Regions from separate parts of the Pseudoalteromonas sp. SW0106-04 genome, predicted to be linked through region 2. Evidence: predicted binding sites of a transcription regulator. Region 2 holds the regulator's gene; the other holds the start of a gene.

Region 1 (11,189 bases), on a different contig from region 2:
GGTTTGCTCCGCTGGCTTGGCAATCACGGTATTACCAGTAACGATAGCCGCTGCAACTTGGCCAAGGAAAATAGCCAGTGGGAAGTTCCATGGGCTAATACAGAGGATCACGCCACGTGCCTCGAAACGCTCGTCCTCGGCCAGTTCTTCGGCGCGTGCGGCATAGTAGCGGCAGAAATCCACAGCTTCACGGACTTCATCGATGCCATCTTGGGTCACTTTCCCGGCTTCTTTTATACACAAGGCAACCAGCTCATCATGGTGGCGCTCAAGGATATCGCCGACACGACGCAATAAGTCTGCGCGCTCTTTTACTGGCGTTGCTGACCAAGAGATAAACTCTTTTTCGGCATTTTCCAATAAGGTCTTCATCTCTTCGCCACTTTGCAAATGCAATTGGCCGATGATTTCCTTGTGATTAGCAGGGTTACGCACTGCTAAGTTACCCTCAGCAACCTGATCGTCGCTAATACGATGTTCTTCGAACCAGGTATCAAGGTTTTCTTTTAGCGGCGTGATGGCATTGATATCAGTCAGGTCTAAGCCTTTTGAGTTGGCGCGTTCACTACCATAAAGCTCGATAGGTAATTTGATCTGCTTGTTGTATTTATTACGCAGACCCTGCAGGGTCTCTACCGGGTCTGGCAGCAGTGCTTCTACCGGTTGCTTAGTATCAACAATGGCATTTACAAATGACGAGTTGGCGCCGTTTTCAAGTAGGCGACGTACCAAGTAAGCAAGCAAATCTTCATGCTGGCCCACTGGCGCATACACACGACATTGAATCTTTTCTTTGAGTACAATTTGGTCGTAAAGAGATTCACCCATGCCGTGTAAGCGCTGGAATTCAAAGCCGTGATGGTCACCTTTAGCGACCTCTAAAATGGTCGCTGCAGTGTAAGCATTGTGAGTGGCAAACTGTGGGAATAGCGCATCACGTGCTTCCATTAGTTTGATGGCACAGGCTTTGTACGACACATCGGTGGTAGCTTTACGGGTGAAGACCGGGAAGTGCTCTAAACCGTCTTGCTGTGTGGTTTTAATCTCGGTGTCCCAGTAAGCGCCTTTAACCAAACGCACCATCAGTTTACGACCTACGCGACGAGCAAGTTCTGTAAGCCACTCACAAACAAAAATAGCGCGTTTTTGATAGGCTTGTACCGCCAGACCAAAACCTTGCCAGTCACCTAAATCGGGATCGCTGTATACCGCTTCAATGACATCAAGAGAAATATCTAGGCGGTCGGCTTCTTCGGCGTCAACGGTGAGGCCGATATCGTATTTTTTCGCCAACAGTGCAAGCTCTTTTAGCTTGGGCACAATCTCTGACATAACGCGTTCACGGTGGGTGAACTCGTAGCGTGGATGAATTGCTGATAATTTAACGGAAATGCCGGGGCTTTTTACTGGGCCGCGACCGTTGGCCGCTTTACCAATGGCATTAATTGCATTGACGTAGCTGTCGTAGTAGCGATCAGCATCCGCCATAGTGCGGGCGCCTTCCCCTAGCATGTCGTATGAGTAAACATAGCCTTTGCGCTCGGTTTCTTCGGCGCGTTCAATGGCTTCATCAATGGTTTGCCCCATAACGAACTGCTTGCCCATGATCTTCATGGCATAGTTCACTGCTTTACGGATCACCGGTTCGCCAAGGCGGCCCATGGTGCGTTTTAGCAGGCCAAACTGTTCTTCTTTGTTTTTGTCGGTGTAGTTCACCATTTTTCCGGTGACCAACAAGCCCCACGATGAGGCATTAACAAATAGCGACTCACTGCTACCTAAGTGCGAACTCCAGTCGCCATTAGCGAGTTTATCGCGAATTAAATTATCCTGTGTTTCTTTGTCTGGCACTCGCAATAGCGCTTCTGCCAAACACATTAACACCACCCCTTCCTCAGTCGACAGGGAGAACTCATTTAACAGGGCATCAATACCGTTTTGACCATCTTGGTCCTTGCGAATATTCAATACCATTTGTCGTGCGCGCTCCCAAGCGCGACTGCGTGCCGTAACGCCTACTTCAGCCAGTGGTAAAATATGATCAATGACTTCGTTTTCATCGATACGATAAAAGTCACGGATCTTCTGGCGGATAGGGCATTCAGTAATCAAATTGCCTTCAAATAACATAAGCAACCCTCAAAATCATGGAGTCTAAAAATAGCAACTGTACCCACACCACAAGGTGAGATGGTGGGGCCTCGGTTACGACAATTACTACAGTGTAGGTCACCCCGCTGCTAAAACGCGAAGGTGAGATTGCACTCAATATGAATACATATTCGCGGGCATTCTAATGAAAATGCCGCAGAATATGCTGGTTTAATTTTTCGAAATACGATAATTTACAGGGCATATTTCTTCGTTGTCCGTATAAAATGCTGCTATGTCTTTAACAGCTAAACCTCGCACCTTAGACCGAATCGATCTCGCTATTCTCGACGTTTTACAACGCAATGGTCGGATCTCTAACGTCAATTTAGCTAAGCAAGTTAACCTCAGTCCTAGCCCTTGCCTCGACCGTGTAAAACGGCTCGAATCAGAAGGCTTTATTGAAGGCTATCATGCTAAGCTCAGTGAGCAAAAATTAAACCAAAGTTTATTGGCCCATGTGCAGGTGTCGTTAGTGACATCTAATACCTCGGTATTTAAAACTTTTAAAGAGCATATCCTCAATACACCACAAGTAGTGGAGTGCGATATGGTTGCTGGAGGCTACGACTACTTACTCAAGGTGCGGGTCAGTGATATGAACGAATACCGCCAAGTACTGGGAGATTTAGTGGATATTCCTGGGGTCGGTACGCATCATACGTATATGGTGATTGAAAAAGTAAAAGAAGATACCGGGCTCAGTATCGAGCTGTGAATGCCCTGAGCATGCAAACACAAGCTGTAATATAGAGTTTACGAATAGCGCTATTAGCGACTGGCAAAAAAAAGAGCACCTAGGTGCTCTTTTTGGCTCAATGCAAATTGAAAATAATGATTATGCCCATCCGTCATAGCGCTTGCGGCGCGACAAAATAACGGTGAGGATTATTCCTAAGAATAGACCAATAAATGCAATTGCCCCACCGTAGGTGAGTAACTGTCGCTTTTCTTTGGCCTTTAAGCCTTGTTGTTTAGCATTAAGCGCGTCGCGCTCGGCAATCGCTTGATCTAGCTGAGCTTGCAACTGCTGGGCTTGCTCCTGCAAGTCGCGATTCAGCGTTTGTAGCTCGGGAAGCTGTGCTTGGGCATTGCGCAACGCCTGTTGAGTTTGTGCCAGCTGCTCACCAAGTTCCTGATATTGAATCTTTAAACTTTTATCTTGGTTGATGAACTTAGTTTCAACCCAGCCTTGGCGCTGTTTATCATCGATTATCTCGAGAAAGCCGTTATTTTCTTCACCGCTCACCAGTGTCACTGGCGTGCCCGCATCAACTGAACCTAAAATGCGGTAGTTTTTACCTGCTCCAGAGTGCATAAAAATATACAGTTCATCACTGATATAGGCGGTGCCTTGTTCTGCGTGTGCTGCGGTGGTGAACAATGCGCTGAGCATAAAAGCGAGCGCGACACAGGCGTGTTTGACCATCCAACTTAACCTTGTTTTACGTAAATAATTTCTCCAATCCCAGCATAGTATGGGTTGGCGCAGTGATTGGCAAGGGTGATTTTGTAACTCACCGACGCGGGTAAAGGGGCAAAATAGCACGGCCAAATGGCAAAATGTTTGCATTCGTAGGCGGCTTTGTTTATGTTGTGCTTTTGACGATTTCATTGGTCTTCCTATAGCGCATGGACACTGAGATAGAGCTTAAGTTTTTAGTTTCCGAGGCGGTGATACCGTCCATACCCGCACTCATTACCCAGTTTGCAAAAACCGTAAAAAATAAACCCGCACGCAACCTGCAAAATGCTTATTTCGACACCCCGAGCCGAGAGCTTAGAGCATTAGATATTGGTCTTCGTACTCGCTGTTGTGACGGCGTTTGTGAGCAAACCATTAAGCTTGCAGGTGAGAACGTGGGTGGGCTGCACCAGCGTCCAGAGTACAATTTGCCTATTGACGGAAATCGTCCAGAGCTGCACGACTTTGATGCCAGTATTTGGCCTCATGGGGTGCAAGTGGACGCGTTAGCCGACAATCTCTATCCGCTATTTAGTACTAACTTTATTCGTCGCACTTGGTTAGTTGAAACCCAAGCAGGGACTGAAATAGAGGTGGTGCTGGATAAGGGTGAGGTATCGGCCAACGCCAATGTAGAGCCGATTTGCGAGCTTGAGATTGAATTAGTAAAGGGTGAGCGCAGTGAGCTGTTTTCCCTAGCTGAAAAATTAATCGATAACCTGCCTCTACGCATGGGTTATTACTCAAAGGCAGCTCGAGGTTATCGGCTGGCGGACGATCAGCCGCTCAAAGCCAGTAAAGAGATTGGCCTTGTGCCGCTGAGCAACGATGACAGCCAAGAGCGGGCACTGGAGAAGTGCTTGAGTTATGGCATTGCTTTTGTACAAAAACACGAACAATGTTATTTCCAAAAGCCGACCCTTAAAACGCTGAAACGGGTAACCGATGGTGTCAGTCTTATTCGCCATAGTTTGTGGTTATTCAGCGATATCGTTGAAAAACAAGCGACCGAGCGTCTGCGCGGCGAACTTAAGTGGTTACTGAGCGAGTTAAGTTGGGTCGAGACGGCGATTCAACTGAAAACCTTTACCTCGAAAAAGCATGCTTATTATAAGAAAATCAATGCAGCACCAGAGCTGACTCAGGTGATAGGCGATCTAAAATCCATCCAACCAAGCATTGACGATGTCCAGGCTATATTCACTAGCACACGCTATAACCTGCTGTTGTTAGATTTAACAATCTGGTTGACTGAGCGAGGGTGGCGACAATCATGGGGGCAAGCGCAACTTCAGGCTGGTGAACAGCCAATTCATGATCTGGCGGCACGGCTACTCGACTATGATTGGCAGGAAATGAAAGAGCTCGTTGAGCCTCAACAGCCGCTAGCCAGCGAGCAGTACTTACAGCTTAAGCAGCGCTTGGAACGCAATCTTTTAAGTGGCTGTTGTTTGGGCGCATTGTTTGATGAGTCTTTGCGCATGAGCTTTCGGGCGCCATGGCTAGATATTGTGCACGGCACTTTTGAATTATTCACCCTCGATTACCTTGGTCAGCTGTGCCAAGGTAATGAGAGCGAGCAATTCATCAAAATTCAGGCTTGGTTGACGCAAAAAACCGATAGTCTGTTGAGTGCCATGGAGCAAAGCCGAGAAGCGACTCGTGATGTTCAACCTTATTGGCGCGATTAGCCTACTTAGCCTCAGCTTTGCAGCTGGGGCTGAAATCCAACCTTGGCGGAATTATAAAAACCTCCCTGATTTGAAAGTGGTCTATACCGTCAGTAAAGATGGTATCTACCATATTTATGCTGAGCTTTTCGTTGCCGACGCCCGCACAGCTCAGTTACTGACGCTACTGTATAACACCCAACAAGCATCGCAGTGGTTGCATGCAGTACAAGAAGTTCGTCTTTTGCACTCTCAAGGCAATCGCAACCGCGTATACACGGTGATTAATTCGCCTTGGCCCGTTGCTGATAGGGAGCTTTATACACAAAGTTGCTATCAGCGTGTCAATGACTATACCACTGAGTTACGGGTGCATGCCTATAACCCAAATATCGCTCGTAAAAGTGATAGGATACGCATCACAACCTTGACTGCTAACTGGCGAATGACGCAGCAAGACGACGGCTTACTTATCCGCTATCAGGTTTTTGCCGACCCAGGTGGTAAGCTTCCACGCTGGCTCAGTAATAAAGTATCGTTGAAAAGTGTATCTAAAACTATGATGAGCTTGAAAAGTCAGTTAGCAGCAGTACACGCTCTGCAAGTCGTGCCAATCAGTGCCGGCGATTGCGGCGAGGATTAACTGCCGAGAGTGGGGTTATAGCTATAAAAAAAGCGCCATATAGGCGCTTTTCAATTAACTTATAGGTAATTCACTTATAATCCAGCGTCGGCTTTAAGTGCCTGTGCTTTATCGGTCGCTTCCCATGGGAATTCATTGCGACCAAAGTGGCCGTAAGCCGCTGTAGGCTGATAAATCGGACGTTCTAAATCAAGCATTTGAATTAAACCATAAGGACGTAAGTCGAAATGCTTGCGGATCAGTTCGATTAAACGCGTTTCGTCTAATTTGCCGGTGCCAAAGGTTTCAACACTGATGGAGGTTGGCTCGGCAACGCCAATGGCATAAGACACTTGGATTTCGCATTTATCGGCCAGGCCGGCCGCGACTATATTTTTAGCAACGTAACGTGCTGCGTAAGCGGCAGAGCGGTCCACTTTCGATGGATCTTTACCTGAGAATGCGCCACCACCGTGACGTGCCATACCGCCATAAGTATCAACGATGATTTTACGACCAGTTAAGCCGCAATCCCCCATCGGGCCACCGATCACGAAGCGTCCAGTGGGGTTAATGAAGAACTTAGTCGCATCGGTAATAAGCTCTGCCGGTAGCGTTGGTTTGATAATGGTCTCCATGACCGCTTCAACCAAGTCATCTTGCGCAATAGAATCGCAGTGTTGCGTTGACAGCACGACGGCATCGATACCAACGGCCTTGCCATTCTCATAAGCAAAGGTTACCTGTGACTTGGCGTCTGGACGTAACCAGGGTAATTCACCATTTTTGCGCACTTCGGCTTGGCGTTGTACCAAGCGGTGTGAATAGGTAATGGGCGCTGGCATGAGCACGTCGGTTTCATTACAGGCATAACCAAACATCAAGCCTTGGTCACCTGCACCTTGCTCTTCTGGACGAGCGCGGTCAACACCTTGATTAATATCAGGAGACTGCTTACCAATGGTGTTTAGAATTGCACATGAGTCGGCATCGAAGCCCATATCGGAATGGGTGTAGCCGATTTCACGCACGGTTTTGCGCGTTAACTCTTCAATATCGACCCAAGCACTGGTTGTGACTTCACCACCGACCATCACCATACCGGTCTTCACATAGGTTTCGCAGGCTACACGGGCATGGGGATCTTGCGCCAAAATAGCATCGAGTACCGCATCAGAAATTTGGTCAGCGATTTTATCCGGGTGTCCTTCAGACACAGACTCAGAAGTAAATAAATGTTTTGCCATAAGTTTCTGCTCACAAGTATCGCGCTTCCCAAGATCATACCAGCCACTGGGTTGAGCGCAGCATAAATTAAGGCGCGTATTCTAGCTAAATCACAGGTGATTTCCTAGCTTTTTACGCCTAGACGTCTAAATAAAATTGATTGTATAGCGGTCTTTTGACCTTTATTGCTTGGTGTTTTTGTACTCTTTTAGTTATCAGTATTTTTATTCGTTATGAGTAATTCTAAAGTTACTCGTTCGATGCCCAATTTTTAATTGCAGGGGGCAGATGAATAAGTAAGAATGGGCTTTCGTCTTATTCTTTACCCGCGCCAGCATGAGCGCGAGTGAAGCCCCAGCGCAAATACATTTAAAGGTAGGAGAATTCATGCCATCACGCAAAGAACTTGCAAACGCCATTCGCGTGCTTTCCATGGACGCGGTTCAACAAGCTAAATCAGGTCATCCGGGTGCCCCGATGGGCATGGCCGATATCGCCGAAGTACTGTGGCGCGATTATCTTAAGCATAACCCGAGCAACCCTAACTGGGCTGACCGTGACCGATTTATTCTCTCAAATGGCCACGGTTCAATGCTGATTTATTCGCTTTTACACTTAAGCGGCTATGATCTTCCTATTGAGGAAATTAAAAACTTCCGTCAGCTTCATTCAAAAACTCCGGGCCACCCTGAATACGGTTATGCTCCGGGTATTGAGACTACTACGGGCCCGCTTGGACAGGGGATCACCAATGCGGTAGGAATGGCAATCGCGGAGAAAGCCCTTGCTGCTCAATTTAATCGCGCTGACCATGAAATTGTTGATCACTATACTTACGCTTTTATGGGCGACGGCTGCTTGATGGAAGGGATTTCTCACGAGGCGTGTTCGCTTGCAGGAACTCTAGGCCTTGGTAAGTTGATTGCGTTTTGGGACGACAACGGTATTTCTATTGATGGTGAGGTTGAAGGCTGGTTTAGTGACGACACTCCCGCGCGTTTTGAGTCTTACGGCTGGCACGTGGTCCGTAATGTGGATGGTCACGATAGCGAGGCTATTCGCGCTGCTATTGATGAAGGCCGCGCCCAAGGTGACAAGCCAACGCTTATCTGTTGTAAAACAGTGATTGGTTACGGCTCTCCGAATAAATCAGGAAGCCATGATTGCCACGGTGCACCGTTGGGCGATGATGAAATTAAAGCTGCTCGCGAGTTCTTAGGTTGGCCTCATGACGCCTTTGCGATTCCTGATGATATCTATCAACAGTGGGACGCCAAAGAGAAGGGCACGCAAGCAGAGCAAAGTTGGCAGGATAAGTTTGCGGCATACAAAGCGGCATACCCTGAGCTTGCTGCGGAGTTTGAACGTCGCCAAAATGGTGAATTGCCTGCTGATTGGGCCGAGAAGTCACAAGCCTATATTGAGCAGTTACAAGCAAACCCTGATAGCCCTGCAACACGTAAGGCATCGCAAAATGCCTTAAATACCTTTGGCCCCATGCTACCTGAGTTTATGGGCGGCTCAGCCGATTTGGCAGGGTCGAACTTAACGATTTGGAGTGGTTCAAAAGGCCTTAGTAAAGACGACGCGTCAGGTAACTATATTTTCTATGGGGTGCGTGAATTTGGCATGTCCGCCATTATGAATGGTATTGCCTTGCACAAAGGTTTCATTCCTTACGGTGCAACCTTTTTAATGTTTATGGAGTATGCGCGTAATGCGGTGCGCATGGCCGCTCTTATGAAGACGCCTAGCATTTTCGTTTACACCCACGATTCCATCGGCCTGGGTGAAGATGGACCGACTCACCAACCGGTTGAGCAAATGGCGAGCCTACGTTATACACCGAATCTAGTGAATTGGCGTCCATGTGACCAAGTTGAATCAGCCATTGCGTGGCAGCAAGCGATAGAGCGCAAAGATGGGCCAACGTCGCTGGTCTTTACGCGTCAAGGTCTTGCTCAGCAAGCACGCGATGCGCAGCAGCTTGCTGATGTGAAAAAAGGTGGGTATGTATTAACCTGTGATGGCGAGCCAGAAGTTATCCTGATTGCCACAGGCTCGGAAGTACAACTTGCTATGGATGCAGCTTCTGAGCTTCGCGCTCAAGGTCGTCAGGTACGCGTGGTGTCTATGCCATCAACGGACTTGTTCGATCAACAAGACGCACAGTACAAAGAAAGTGTCCTACCCAGCAGTGTGACTCGCCGTGTCGCCGTAGAGGCAGGCATTGCCGACTTCTGGTACAAGTATGTTGGTTTGAATGGTAAAGTTATCGGCATGACTAGCTTTGGTGAATCAGCGCCAGCGGGCGAATTGTTTAAGCACTTTGGCTTCACCGTAGACAATGTGGTTGCGGCGGCCAACAGTCAGTTTTAAATAATTAGAGACGTAAAAAAACCCGCGAACTTCGCGGGTTTTTTGTTTGAAGATAAGCCTGTATTAGCAGTTTGTTTCTTCTGCACCGGCGTTTTCTTTAACATTCTCACACGCGTCTTCGACCGCGTTTTGAGTGTCTGTGATCGCCTCATCAATCTTTTCACCTGCCTCTTCGGCACCGCCACTGTCTTCACAGCCCATAGCGAATACTGCGGCAAATAATGTAGCGATAAATGCTTTTGTTGCTGAATGATTAAACATAGAACTCTCCTTAGATATTAACTCTTTAAATCTGGATTCAAAAAACGTGTTTTGGTTGCGGTCGCGGGTTTTATCCCGCCTGTGACCGCTTGTGCTGTAAAACTAATAACTACCTTGGCGCTTTACCACGAATGGCGCCAGCAACAAGGGAGATAACCAGCAGTACCAAGAATACAAAGAAAATAATTTTAGCGATGCCAGCGGCTGCACCAGCAATGCCACCGAAACCTAAAAGTGCTGCGACCAAAGCGATAACTAAAAATGCAATTGACCAACCTAACATAATGTACCCTCCATAGATTTGCGTTTCGGAATATACGTTGCTAAGTCCATGCCAACTTTTAAAGTGTTGATTTTAATGGGTTTGTTGTTTTTTGTGCTCTAGAGGAAAAGAAAAGCTTTCACTGTTTGTGTAAAAGATACAGATTAATTTTATGTTCATAGAACAAGCACTTGGGCAGGTGTTGAATACTGAGGAGGTGGTTTATCGGCACCAGAGTCCAGTCATCAGCAGCCATGCCACTTATGATTGTTTTAGAGGCCTCTACTCTTCCTCGGTTACACTTTTTTTATCGGCCTGCGCAAGCCGAATTGTGCGCTGCTGCACTAGCTGAGATAAAGGCACAAGTTGGAAACCTTCGCCCTCGAGCTCTTGCAATGCCTGTTGCAAAAAGGCAAACGTTTCGGGGTAGGGGTGAGCAATTGCAACTGCGTAGTCATACTTATCGGCGAGAGTCTTTAGCTGCTCAAAACGATAACGTAGTTGCTGCTCGGTGGTGATATTATCGAGAAAAACATGGCGAGCAATATTGCTGACACCGTATAGCCCGGCAATTGTTTGCGCTTTTGAATTGGGAGTTGTTTTACTGTCGAGAAAAAACAAATCCTGCTCTTTTAGCACTTCCATAGTCCAGCTCATCGGCGCATTTTGCTGGGTTAGCAGCGAGCCCATGTGATTATTGACGCCGCGCGCATTGGGTAGGCTGGCTAATGCCTTGCGTAGCTCGTGTTGGAAAGCTTCTTTTGACATATCCATTGTCAGCCCCCCAGGCCCTAACGCTTTACCGTTTATAGCTTGCATGGGGGCATGCAAAAGCACCTCTTTATCTAAGGCCCCTGCCTGTTGAGCAAAGTGAGTGGCGTAAGGAGTAAAAGGGAGCACCGAGTAAGTTACAGCGCCAGGCAAGTGCAAGGCAGCCATGTCATTACGATGATAGCCTATGTCATCAATGACAATAGCGATTTGCTTCGCATGTACTGGTGATAAGAGCACCAGCACACACAACGTAGTCCATATTAAAAAGCGCACAATGTGTTTTTATCTTTGTTGATGATTAGTGTGCAGGCCCGTGCTAAAAGCCGAGCCTGCGTTTTTATTGTTCTAATAGTTGCTGAGCTTTTAGTAATTGTTTAT
Region 2 (11,189 bases):
CTTTGAATACTTTATAAAAGGGACTGCCCCCACTAAGTATGTGGAAAAAGCGCCGCCGGTGATCTTCGAAACTCAAGGGCAGGATGAACCTGAGCTGCCCACTGAAGACGAGCTCTTCTAAATAAAAAAGCCAAGCAATGATGCTTGGCTTTTTTATTACCCTGTTACCGCATTAACTAAGACTCTCAATAAGCCAGTAGAGATCTGAGTGGACACCTGCAGCGGTGACCTCTTTCCCTGCACCTGGGCCTTGAATAACCAAGGCATTCTGCGCATACCAGCGACTGTTGATGACAAAGATATTGTCGCCCGGACTTAATCCCGCTAAGGGGTTGGATTGTGCCACTGCAACAAGACCCACTTGGGCTTTTACCTTGCCATCAACAATGCGTAAGTCAGCGTTGTACCTCAGTACCTTTTGCTCTTTTTGCGCCTGCTGTGCGTGGGTGCCAACAAAGTCATCAAGTAAGGCAATGTTATCCAGAAAATCTTGCCAGCTCCCTTGTGCTAAAGACTCTGGCATCAGCGGGCTTAGCTCAATATCGTCAATGTCCAACTGCAAACCCAACTCGCGTGCGAGGATCAACAGCTTACGTTGTACATCTCGGCCGGATAAATCTTCACGCGGATCGGGCTCGGTAAAGCCCAACTTTTGCGCCGCAAAAAGCAGCTCAGAAAAAGCTTGGCTGCCATCATAGTGACTGCATAGCCATGATAGCGTCCCAGAAAACACACCTTGAATACGGGTGATCTCATCGCCACTGCGCTGCAAATCGGCTAATGCAAAGTTAATGGGTAGCCCAGCGCCAACACTGGTGTTATAACGCCATTTGAGATTGCGCTCTGCCAGCTCGTTACGTAACGACTGATACCAGCTATGTGGCGCTGTTCCGGCATACTTGTTGGCACTGATCAAATGACAGTTAGCACGCACAAAATCAGGGTATAAACCACTGAATGACTCACTGGCGGTTATATCAATGACCACCTTGTGTTCGTAATCAAGCTCATTGAGGCGTTCGCACAACTGCTCGCTTTGGTAGGGAACCGCTTGTTCTAACCATTGACCTTGCCAGTTCTGCGGGTCTAATCCACAGGGGTCAAACAACATGCTGCGACTTCGCAGTAGACCAACCAGTTTTACCTCAAAGTGCTGCTCTAAACGCGCTAACTGCTGCGTAAACTGTTGTAAAAACACACTGCCCACATTTCCAAGGCCGGCGACAATCACGGCAATTTGCTGGTGTGCACCAATTAAAGTGCGATGTACCTTCCCTAAACTATCGGCATCAATGATTTGATCGGTCAGTACCAAGGCGTAGTCTTGATCACAGTGGCTAAAGCGGATAGTTAAGTTAAGTTGCTCTAAGCATGCCAGCATTTCCTGGTAGCCTTGCTGAGTATACTGGTTTGGGCTGACTAAGGCGCACCCATTGAGGTTTGACTCAACGAGTTGTCCACGCTCTCCCAGCTCACGGGAGATAAGAGTGCTATGGGCGCTGGGTACAATCAAAAAGTCTACACCCTGCTGCTGAAAGTGGCCTATGGTGTGCTGTATAAGCTGGCTTAAGGTTGCCAGTTCATCCACTTTAAGGCTCGACACACGATATAGGTCAACGCCCTCTATGGTGGTCAAAAAACGTTTATGCTTACAGTAACCTTCGCGGACAATCTCAGTGCCACTGTCATCGCTGTCATAGGAGCTGCGCACCGATAGCTTGATGGCGCTACCTTGCAAAGGCGACAGCGTTTTCGCATGCAATACCGGATTACCTAACTGGGCCAGGCGGTTGGCTTGGCTACGACAAATTTTTTGATACTTTAAGGCATCGGCTACTTTGCGTGGGTCGGTGCTGAAAACCCCCTGCGTATCGGTCCATATACAAACTTGTTTGGCGTTGACATAACGGGCCAATAAGGTGGCGCTGTAGTCACTGCCATTGCGTCCCAAGGTGACTGTTTGCTGGTTGCTATCGGCGGCAATAAACCCCGTTACAACGTTGATTTTATCCCCGGCAATATGGCGCTCGCAGAGCTTTTCATTGTCCAAATGCAGTAGTTGCCCTTGGTGCACACACAGTAGCTGCCGCGCATCAAGATCTTGCGCAGCATAGCCTAATTGCTGCAAATAGGTCGCGAGCAAGCGGGCCGACCACAGTTCACCATGGGCTAATAAGGACGCCTCATCTAAGGTGTTTGTCTGCAATTGCTCAGCTATGCGCTGAAGCTCACTATTAAGCTGTGATTGCAGAGCGTGGGCTTGGTGCGCTGCTAATAGCTCATCAATAAGCTCATGCTGATGGGTGCGTAGCAACTGCAAGACATCATGATAGCCATGGCTATCGTGCTGTTGATAGGCCTGCCACAACTTCACTAGCGTATCCGTGGTTTTCCCCGCCGCAGAGACCACCACCACGTCACCGAGTTGGCTGTTGCCGATAACAATATTGGCGACCGCATGGTAACGCGCCGCGTTGCTGAGACTCGAACCACCAAACTTATGTACAACCTGAGTCATAGTATCCTCTTATTTGCTTGCTAACGCGTTAAAAGCGGCATCTAAGTCATCTATAAGATCTTGTTTATCTTCAATACCTACAGAAATCCGGATAAGCGTGTCGCCGACCCCAGCCTCAAGTCGTGCGGCTTTATCCATGCCCGCGTGAGTCATGGTCGCCGGGTGACAAATAAGGCTTTCCACCCCGCCCAACGACTCCGCTAAAGTAAACTGCTGTACTGAGGTGAGGAATTTTGCACTGTCTTGCAGCTGGCCTTTAATATCAAAGCTCACCATACCGCCAAAGCCCTGTTGCTGCGCTTTTGCCAAGTCGTGTTGTGGGTGCGAACTCAACCCTGGATAGTAAACTGACTGCACATTAGGATGCTGTTCAAGGTATTGAGCAATCGCCAAGGCATTTTCTTCATGCTGCTTAAGGCGCACTTTCAAGGTACGCAAACCACGCAGGGTGAGATAGCTATCGAAAGCGGCGCCGGTAATGCCAATATTATTAGCCCACCATGCCAGCTCTTCACCCAACTCTTTGGTTTTGGTGATCACCGCACCACCGACCACATCGGAGTGACCATTGACATATTTAGTGGTCGAGTGCACCACCACATCACAACCCAATAACAATGGGTTCTGTAAGGCGGGAGATAAAAACGTGTTGTCGGCTGCAACCAGCGCACCGATGCTCTGCGCGGCATCGCACACTGCGCGGATATCCGTGAGTCGCAAAATGGGATTACTGGGCGTTTCAATCCACACCAGTTTGGGTTTGGCGGCCACTAAGCGTTGGTAACAGTTTGATTGAGTGAAATCGATAACCTCAACCTTGAGCAACCCTCGTTTGGCTAAAGAGGTAAATAAGCGATAACTGCCGCCATAACAATCATGGGGGATCACTAGGGTGTCATTGGGTGTCAGTAGCTGCGTCACTAGATGCACTGCGGCCATACCTGTCGCGGTGATAATTCCGTGCTCTCCCCCTTCTAGTTGCGCTAAGGTCTGCGCCAAAATATCCCGATTGGGATTACCACTACGACCATAATCATATTCGCGTTTGCTATCAAAATCGGCAAAGGAATAAGTGGTCGATAAATGAATGGGTGGCACCACCGCACCATGGTGCTTATCAGCATCAATACCATGGCGCACGGCGATGGTGTCTTTTTTTAGTTGTGACATATTTGCCCCCAATCAAGAAAATGGATGTTTAGACGTCCAAAAGGTTAAATTAACACAATTTAGAAGTCAAAACATTTATACGTCTAAATAGCTAATTTATGAATATTTGACTATCCTTACCAACGCGATAAAATTTCGCCCTTATTGATGCCTAAGTGACCAAAAATAAGACGCAAATTATGGCCAAGTGGAATGGTGAATACATTCACCCTTATGCGGAGCATGGAAAAAAAGCCCAACAGGTAAAGAAAATTACCGTTTCCATCCCGCTCAATGTTTTAAAAGTATTAACCGATGAACGTACTCGCCGCCAGGTGAATAATCTTCGTCATGCCACCAACAGTGAGTTGCTGTGTGAAGCATTTCTACATGCCTTTACTGGTCAACCGCTGCCAAATGACGAAGATCTCCGAAAAGATAATCCGGAGAAGGTACCTGAAGAGGTGAGAAAAATTATGGAAGAAATGGGTGTGGAAGTGCCTGTTATCGGAGAGGACTAACAAAGACAAGCAAGTTTAACTAACCCCTGAGCATTAGGCCTCATTGCAGGAGCTAGCTTAGTGTTGTTCATAGATGTCGCAAGTCGGCCTGTATGAGAAGCGGTTAGTGAAGCTATTACTCTTTGCAAGCCATAAAAAAACCCAAGCACTAAGCTTGGGTTTTCTTTTTCTAGCGCTGAGTAGTAAAGTGATTACTCAGCCATATAATTCGCTGGCATATCAATTTGCGCAACACCTGAGTCCACAGCCGCCTGCGCCACGGCTTTCGCTACGCGTGGCAATAATCGTGGATCCATAGGCTTGGGAATAATGTATTGCGCGCCAAACTCTAATTCGCTCACTCCAGATGCCGTTAACACTGACTCAGGTACTGGCTCCTTGGCGATGCTGCGAATAGCCTCTACAGCGGCAATTTTCATCTCATCATTGATAGCGGTGGCACGCACGTCCAGTGCACCACGGAAAATAAATGGGAAACACAGTACGTTATTCACCTGGTTCGGGTAGTCAGAGCGCCCAGTGGCCATAATTAAGTCTTTGCGCGCACTGTGTGCCACATCCGGCTTAATTTCTGGGTCTGGGTTAGAACAGGCAAAAATGACCGGCTTGTCGGCCATCAATTTAAGGTCTTCAGCTGAGAGCAAATCTGGGCCAGAAACACCAACGAACACATCGGCATCAGCAATAACGTCTTGCAAGGTGCGCTTATCGGTGTTGTTAGCAAATAATTGCTTATATTCATTTAAGTCATCCCGACGCGTGTGGATCACCCCTTTACGGTCAAGCATGTAAATATGCTCGCGCTGGGCACCACACTTAATAAGCAGTTCCATACATGCAACTGCCGCTGCGCCAGCCCCCAAACACACGATCAGGGCATCACGAATATCTTTACCTTGAATTTCTAAAGCGTTTAGCATGCCTGCGGCAGTGACGATAGCAGTGCCGTGTTGATCATCATGAAATACTGGCACATTACAGCGTTCAATGAGCGCTTGCTCGATTTCGAAGCACTCTGGGGCTTTAATATCTTCGAGGTTAATACCGCCAAAGGTATCGGCAATATTTTCTACAGTGTTAATAAAGTCTTCCGTGGTGCGATGCTTCACCTCGATATCGATGGAATCAAGATTAGCAAAACGCTTAAACAGTAGTGCCTTGCCTTCCATGACCGGCTTAGACGCTAACGGCCCTAAGTTACCCAACCCTAAAATGGCACTGCCATTAGAGATCACAGCAACCATATTGCCTTTAGCCGTGTATTTATAAGCATTGTTAGCATCGGCAGCGATTTCACGCACCGGCTCTGCAACACCTGGGCTGTAGGCTAAAGCGAGATCGTTAACGGTCTCGGCGCTTTTGGTGAGTTCAATGCTAATTTTTCCTGGAACGGGGTTAGCGTGGTAATCGAGGGCTTTTTCACGAAAGTCAGACATGAACGAGTATCCTGCTAGAAATGTATGTGAGAGTTCAGCTAGTTAAGGCAAACCATACCGCTTTTCTAAATATATTCAAGCAATATCAGGTCTATCCTGTTGTACGAAATTAAAGGGTTTTAAGCCCAAGTTCATGCACATTATCTAAAGCTTTATGTGTAAATTTTGATATTCCATGCACTATAGGGACTTATGCATGCATAAAAAACCACCTAAAGCCATGCATAATGCTATATCCGAATAACTTAATATAACTAAAAAGAATACCGATCGGATAACGAATCTTATTGTTCGCTAATAACAAAGTAAGTGAATTTTAGTGAACTTTAGCGTCATTATTGTGCTTTTTTGTCACTTTAAATGAGCTAGAGCTTAAGGTGAAATGGCTAGTATGAATAATGGGGATGGATAAAAATCATAGACACAAAAAAAGCACCCGAAGGTGCTTTTCTCGACAAGCAAAGATTACTTCTTGCTGCTAAGCGCACCGAAGCGCTTATTGAAGCGATCTACACGACCACCTGTATCAAGGATCTTTTGCTTACCAGTGTAGAATGGGTGACACTCTGAACATACGTCTAGGTGAATGTCTTTACACAGGGTAGAGCTTGTCTGGAATTTGTTGCCACAAGAGCACGTTGCGTTGATTGCTTCGTACTTAGGGTGGATACCTTCTTTCATGGGGGTTACCTCTAAATAGGCCGTATCGCTCTCCAAACCCGAAGTTTGGCACCATACGCGTTAGTTTCAATGTGCCAAAGCATGGATATAACCCGCTCAGCACCCTTAAGGCCGCGTATTTTATTTGACTCCTGATTAATGTTCAAGCTTTAATTGCGGCTATTCACTGCGCCATGAATTTAGTACATTAGCGCTATATTCTAGTTCTTGGGGCCTGATTTTTGTTGCCATCATCTCGCGATTCCAACAGCCACAGTAGCAACGCGACCCCGTGCTACGTTGAAGTAGCACTTAAGGTGCCCTTACACCGTAGCTTCGACTATTTATTGCCCATCGAGTTGTGCTCTCGCGCCGTGACTGTAGGGGTAAGGGTCAGTGTTCCTTTTGGTTCGCGTGTCCTGACCGGTATGGTGTTAAAGGTAAAAGCCAGCACAGAGATGCCGGAAGATAAAGTCAAAGCCGTTAAAGCCGTGCTCGATAGCACTGCCATTATTGATGACAGTCACCTACAGTTATTGCAATTTACTGCTCGCTATTATCATTATCCATTAGGTGAAACCGTCTTTACCGCTTTGCCAAAAGCGCTGCGTGAAGGCGCGGATATTGATAAAACCAGCATTAATTACCTGCAACTCACCAAGCAAGGGCAACAACAACCGACACTGCGGGCGAAAAAGCAACAAGCCTTGCTTAAGCAGCTAGCTGAATCAGGGAAATCGCCCACCACGGAAATTAAAGCTCTGGGCTACTCCAAAGCCACCATTGATGCCCTCATCAATAAAAAACTAATAACTCAAGCAGTTGAGTTTGATAGTCAATGGCGCGAGCAGCCATTACAAGTGGCCAACAAACCAAGGTTAAACAGCGAACAAGCTGTCGCCTGCACGACCATTAATCAATCTCCTGGGTTTTCCGCTTTTTTACTTGAGGGAGTCACTGGCAGCGGCAAAACCGAGGTGTATCTGCAGTGCTTAGAGGAGGTTTTGCAACAAGGCAAACAAGCCTTAGTCTTGGTCCCCGAAATAGGCCTAACACCACAGACGGTAAATCGCTTTCGCCGCCGCTTCCCCAATACGCCAATTATGCTCTGGCACTCAGCGTTGACAGATAATGAGCGTTTGCAAACCTGGCGGTTTTGCCAAAAAGGTAGCTGTGCCATAGTGATCGGCACACGTTCAGCGATTTTTATGCCGTTTTTACGCATAGGCATGATTATTGTCGATGAGGAGCATGACGCCTCATTCAAACAGCAAGACACCCTACGCTATCACGCCCGAGATCTGGCTGCTTATCGTGCGCAACAGCAAAACATTCCCTTAGTTCTAGGCAGCGCGACCCCTGCCCTGGAAACACTCAACCGTGCATTGTCCGATAAGTACCAATTGCTCAGTCTCACCCAACGGGCACAAACCAGCAGTGACAATCAATTTGAACTCATAGACATTAAAGGTCAGCACCTTGAGGCTGGACTCAGCCATAGCGCCCTTGCCTATATCAAGCGTGAGCTGGCGAGACAAAAGCAAGTGATGGTATTTTTGAACCGTCGCGGCTTTTCCCCTTCGCTCATTTGCCATGAGTGCGGATGGCTCAGCGATTGCTCGCGTTGTAGCACCAGCGCGACCTACCACAAGGCCATGCGTCGTTTGGTGTGCCATCATTGTGGCGAGCAAAGTGCACCACCCATGCAATGCCCGGATTGTGGTAGCACACAAATAAACCCAGTGGGACTGGGCACCGAGCAATTGCAAGAAGCACTAAGCGAGCAATTTCCCGACACACCCATCAGCCGTATCGACCGAGATTCAACACGACGTAGAGGCAGTTTGGAGGAAGAACTGGCTGCCATCAATCGCGGCGGCGCACGCTTATTGGTGGGCACACAAATGCTAGCCAAAGGCCACCACTTTGCCGATGTCAGCCTAGTCATTATTCTTGATGTCGACGCCGGGTTATACTCATGTGATTTCCGTGCCACCGAACACTTAGCACAACTAGTGACTCAAGTAGCAGGACGCGCAGGGCGCAGTGGCGAACCAGGCACCGTGTTACTGCAAACTCACTTCCCAGAGCACCCACTATTGCAAGATTTAGTCAATAATGGTTACCAACACTTTGCCCGTTATGCTTTGCAAGAGCGCCATGAAACAGAAATGCCACCGTTTTCGCACTTAGCCCTGCTAAGGGCGGAAGCGCATGATTTATCGCTACTGTTGCGCTTTTTATCGGATTTAGTTCCCGCAGCCCCCGTGCCTAAGATACAATTGCTGGGTCCGATTCCCGCACCGCTCGAGCGAGTCGCTGGCAAATACCGTTATCAATTGCATATTCAAGGGCAAGATAGAGGCGCGCTACACGGCTTTTTGGCGCAACTAATGAACTACCTAGGTAGTAATAAGCTGGCGCAAAAAGTACGCTGGAATTTGGACGTTGATCCCATAGACATGATGTAAAGAGAACACAAAAACAATTATGGCGCAGCACGACTATATAAATCGCAAACGACCTCAGCGTGGTAAGAACAAAAAAGCCCCAGCAAAAAAGCCTCTGCCGCTTGTGCTTATTGCTTTGGCCATTTTGTTACTCGCCGGCTTCGCTTACGGCCTCTGGTATATAAAAACCCATGCTGATCCTGAGGCTGTTGAGCAAGTTAAGCAGAAACCAAGCGCCTCCAAGCCAGAAATTAAAAAGCCGCAAACGCCCGAATTTATCAACGAAATAAAACAAGCCGAGATAGAGGTTGAGGTCAAAGAAATTGAGCAAAAAGGCCCTTATCAAATGCAATGTGGGTCATTTAGAACCTATGCGCAGGCGGAAACGCTCAAGGCCAAAATAGCCTTTGTCGGGCTAGTATCAGAAATCAGGCGCACTGAAGGCAGCAATGGCGTCTGGTTTAGAGTACGTTTAGGCCCCTATCCAACTAAGCGCGGCGCAGAGAGCGATAAGAACAAGCTTAAGCGTCAGGCAAAAATCATGGGCTGTGGCATCTGGTTGTGGAATTAGGCAAAGCGAAAGCCGTTATCGCCATGTAAATAACCAAGCAGGCACAGCAAATCACATAAAGGGATTGCAAGTTTACCTTGAAATCCCTTTTTCATGCCCATATTTCCTCGCTATTAGACAGTTACAAACACCCAGACTGGGTATAAGGACACACATGACCACAATCGTTTCTGTACGCCGTGAAGGCAAGGTTGTTATTGGCGGCGATGGCCAAGTTTCGCTCGGCAACACGGTAATGAAGGGCAACGCGCGTAAAGTGCGTCGTCTTTTCAACGGTAAAGTGATCGCCGGGTTTGCAGGCGGTACAGCCGATGCGTTTACCCTTTTTGAGCGTTTTGAAAGTAAATTAGAGATGCACCAAGGGCATTTAACCAAAGCCGCTGTAGAGATGGCCAAAGATTGGCGCAGTGACAGAGCCTTAAGGCGACTCGAAGCCATTCTTGCTGTTGCTGATGAAACCACCTCACTGATTATTACTGGTAATGGCGATGTGGTACAGCCTGAACATGACCTAATTGCGATTGGTAGCGGCGGCAACTTTGCCCAATCAGCCGCAATCGCATTACTAGAAAACACCGAGCTTGGTGCGCGTGAAATCGTTGAACGCAGCTTAAAAATCGCTGGCGATATCTGCGTATTTACCAACAACCACCAAACTATCGAAGAATTGTAAGAGGAGCTGCCATGTCAGCTATGACTCCCAGAGAAATCGTTCACGAGCTTGATCAACACATTATTGGTCAGAGCAATGCTAAGAAAGCAGTGGCTATCGCCCTGCGCAACCGTTGGCGCCGTATGCAGCTTGACGAGAGCCTGCGCCAGGAAGTAACACCGAAAAATATCCTTATGATCGGCCCAACCGGTGTGGGTAAAACTGAAATAGCACGCCGATTAGCCAAACTTGCTAATGCTCCTTTTTTGAAAGTAGAAGCGACTAAGTTCACTGAAGTTGGCTATGTTGGCAAAGAAGTAGAGACTATTATCCGCGATCTCGTCGACATTGCCATTAAGATGGTTCGTGAGCAGCAGGCGAAGAAACACCACTTCCGTGCTGAGGAAGCTGCAGAAGAACGTATTTTAGACGCATTACTGCCACCAGCTAAAGACACCTGGGGCGAGTCACAGCCGAGTGAAAATAGCAGTACCCGCCAAAGTTTCCGTAAGAAATTACGTGAAGGTCAGCTCGATGATAAAGAAATTGAAATCGATGTTGCTGAGCAAGCGCCTAATGTTGAAATCATGTCACCGCCCGGCATGGAAGAAATGACCAACCAGCTACAGAGCATGTTCCAAAACATGTCCGGCGGCAAAACCAAAAAGCGCAAGTTGAAGATTAAAGAAGCCTTCAAACTACTTGTTGAGGAAGAAGCCGCCAAACTGGTTAACCCCGAAGATGTTAAAGAGCTCGCTATTGAAGCCGTTGAGCAGCACGGTATTGTGTTCTTAGATGAAGTAGACAAAATTTGTAAGCGCGGTGAAGCAAATGGCCCAGATGTAAGCCGTGAAGGAGTACAACGTGACCTGCTGCCGCTTATTGAAGGTTCAAGTGTGAGCACCAAGCACGGTATGGTGAAAACTGACCATATTCTATTTATTGCTTCTGGCGCGTTCCAAATGGCCAAACCCTCAGATTTAATCCCTGAACTACAAGGCCGTTTACCGATCCGAGTTGAGTTGGACGCCCTCAGCGCCGATGACTTTAAGCGCATTTTGACTGAGCCGCATGCTTCGTTAACGGAGCAACAAATCGCGCTTATGAATACCGAAGAAGTCACCATCGAGTTCACTGATGATGCTATTGACAGCATTGCTCAAGCAGCATGGCAAGTGAATGAAAAGACAGAAAATATTGGTGCTCGTCGACTACACACAGTCATGGAGCGA

What was found. Region 2 encodes MetJ, which represses methionine synthesis genes. Its sites were predicted from a motif close to TAGACGTCTAGACGTCTA; they were not measured.
Region 1: metK (methionine adenosyltransferase) is a predicted target of MetJ. The motif match lies at 7,267-7,284, and genes of this name have one in related genera.

What each region holds. Positions count from the first base shown of each region.
Region 1 covers NZ_BCAI01000002.1:111,917-123,105, reverse strand. Annotated here, with positions in the region: gene putA (bifunctional proline dehydrogenase/L-glutamate gamma-semialdehyde dehydrogenase PutA) at 1-2,130, opposite strand, end outside; gene W04_RS03130 (winged helix-turn-helix transcriptional regulator) at 2,387-2,869, shown strand; gene W04_RS03125 (TIGR04211 family SH3 domain-containing protein) at 2,990-3,580, opposite strand; gene W04_RS03120 (CYTH and CHAD domain-containing protein) at 3,784-5,307, shown strand; gene W04_RS03115 (START domain-containing protein) at 5,282-5,929, shown strand; gene metK (methionine adenosyltransferase) at 6,004-7,155, opposite strand; gene tkt (transketolase) at 7,523-9,514, shown strand; gene W04_RS03100 (hypothetical protein) at 9,578-9,775, opposite strand; gene W04_RS18675 (DUF1328 domain-containing protein) at 9,885-10,058, opposite strand; gene W04_RS03095 (divergent polysaccharide deacetylase family protein) at 10,320-11,084, opposite strand; gene W04_RS03090 (S41 family peptidase) at 11,149-11,189, opposite strand, start outside.
Region 2 covers NZ_BCAI01000003.1:281,111-292,299, forward strand. Annotated here, with positions in the region: gene W04_RS05950 (penicillin-binding protein 1A) at 1-121, shown strand, start outside; gene metL (bifunctional aspartate kinase/homoserine dehydrogenase II) at 173-2,518, opposite strand; gene metB (cystathionine gamma-synthase) at 2,528-3,688, opposite strand; gene metJ (met regulon transcriptional regulator MetJ) at 3,868-4,188, shown strand; gene W04_RS05970 (malic enzyme-like NAD(P)-binding protein) at 4,380-5,624, opposite strand; gene rpmE (50S ribosomal protein L31) at 6,090-6,305, opposite strand; gene priA (primosomal protein N') at 6,530-8,755, shown strand; gene W04_RS05980 (SPOR domain-containing protein) at 8,775-9,305, shown strand; gene hslV (ATP-dependent protease subunit HslV) at 9,460-9,978, shown strand; gene hslU (HslU--HslV peptidase ATPase subunit) at 9,990-11,189, shown strand, end outside.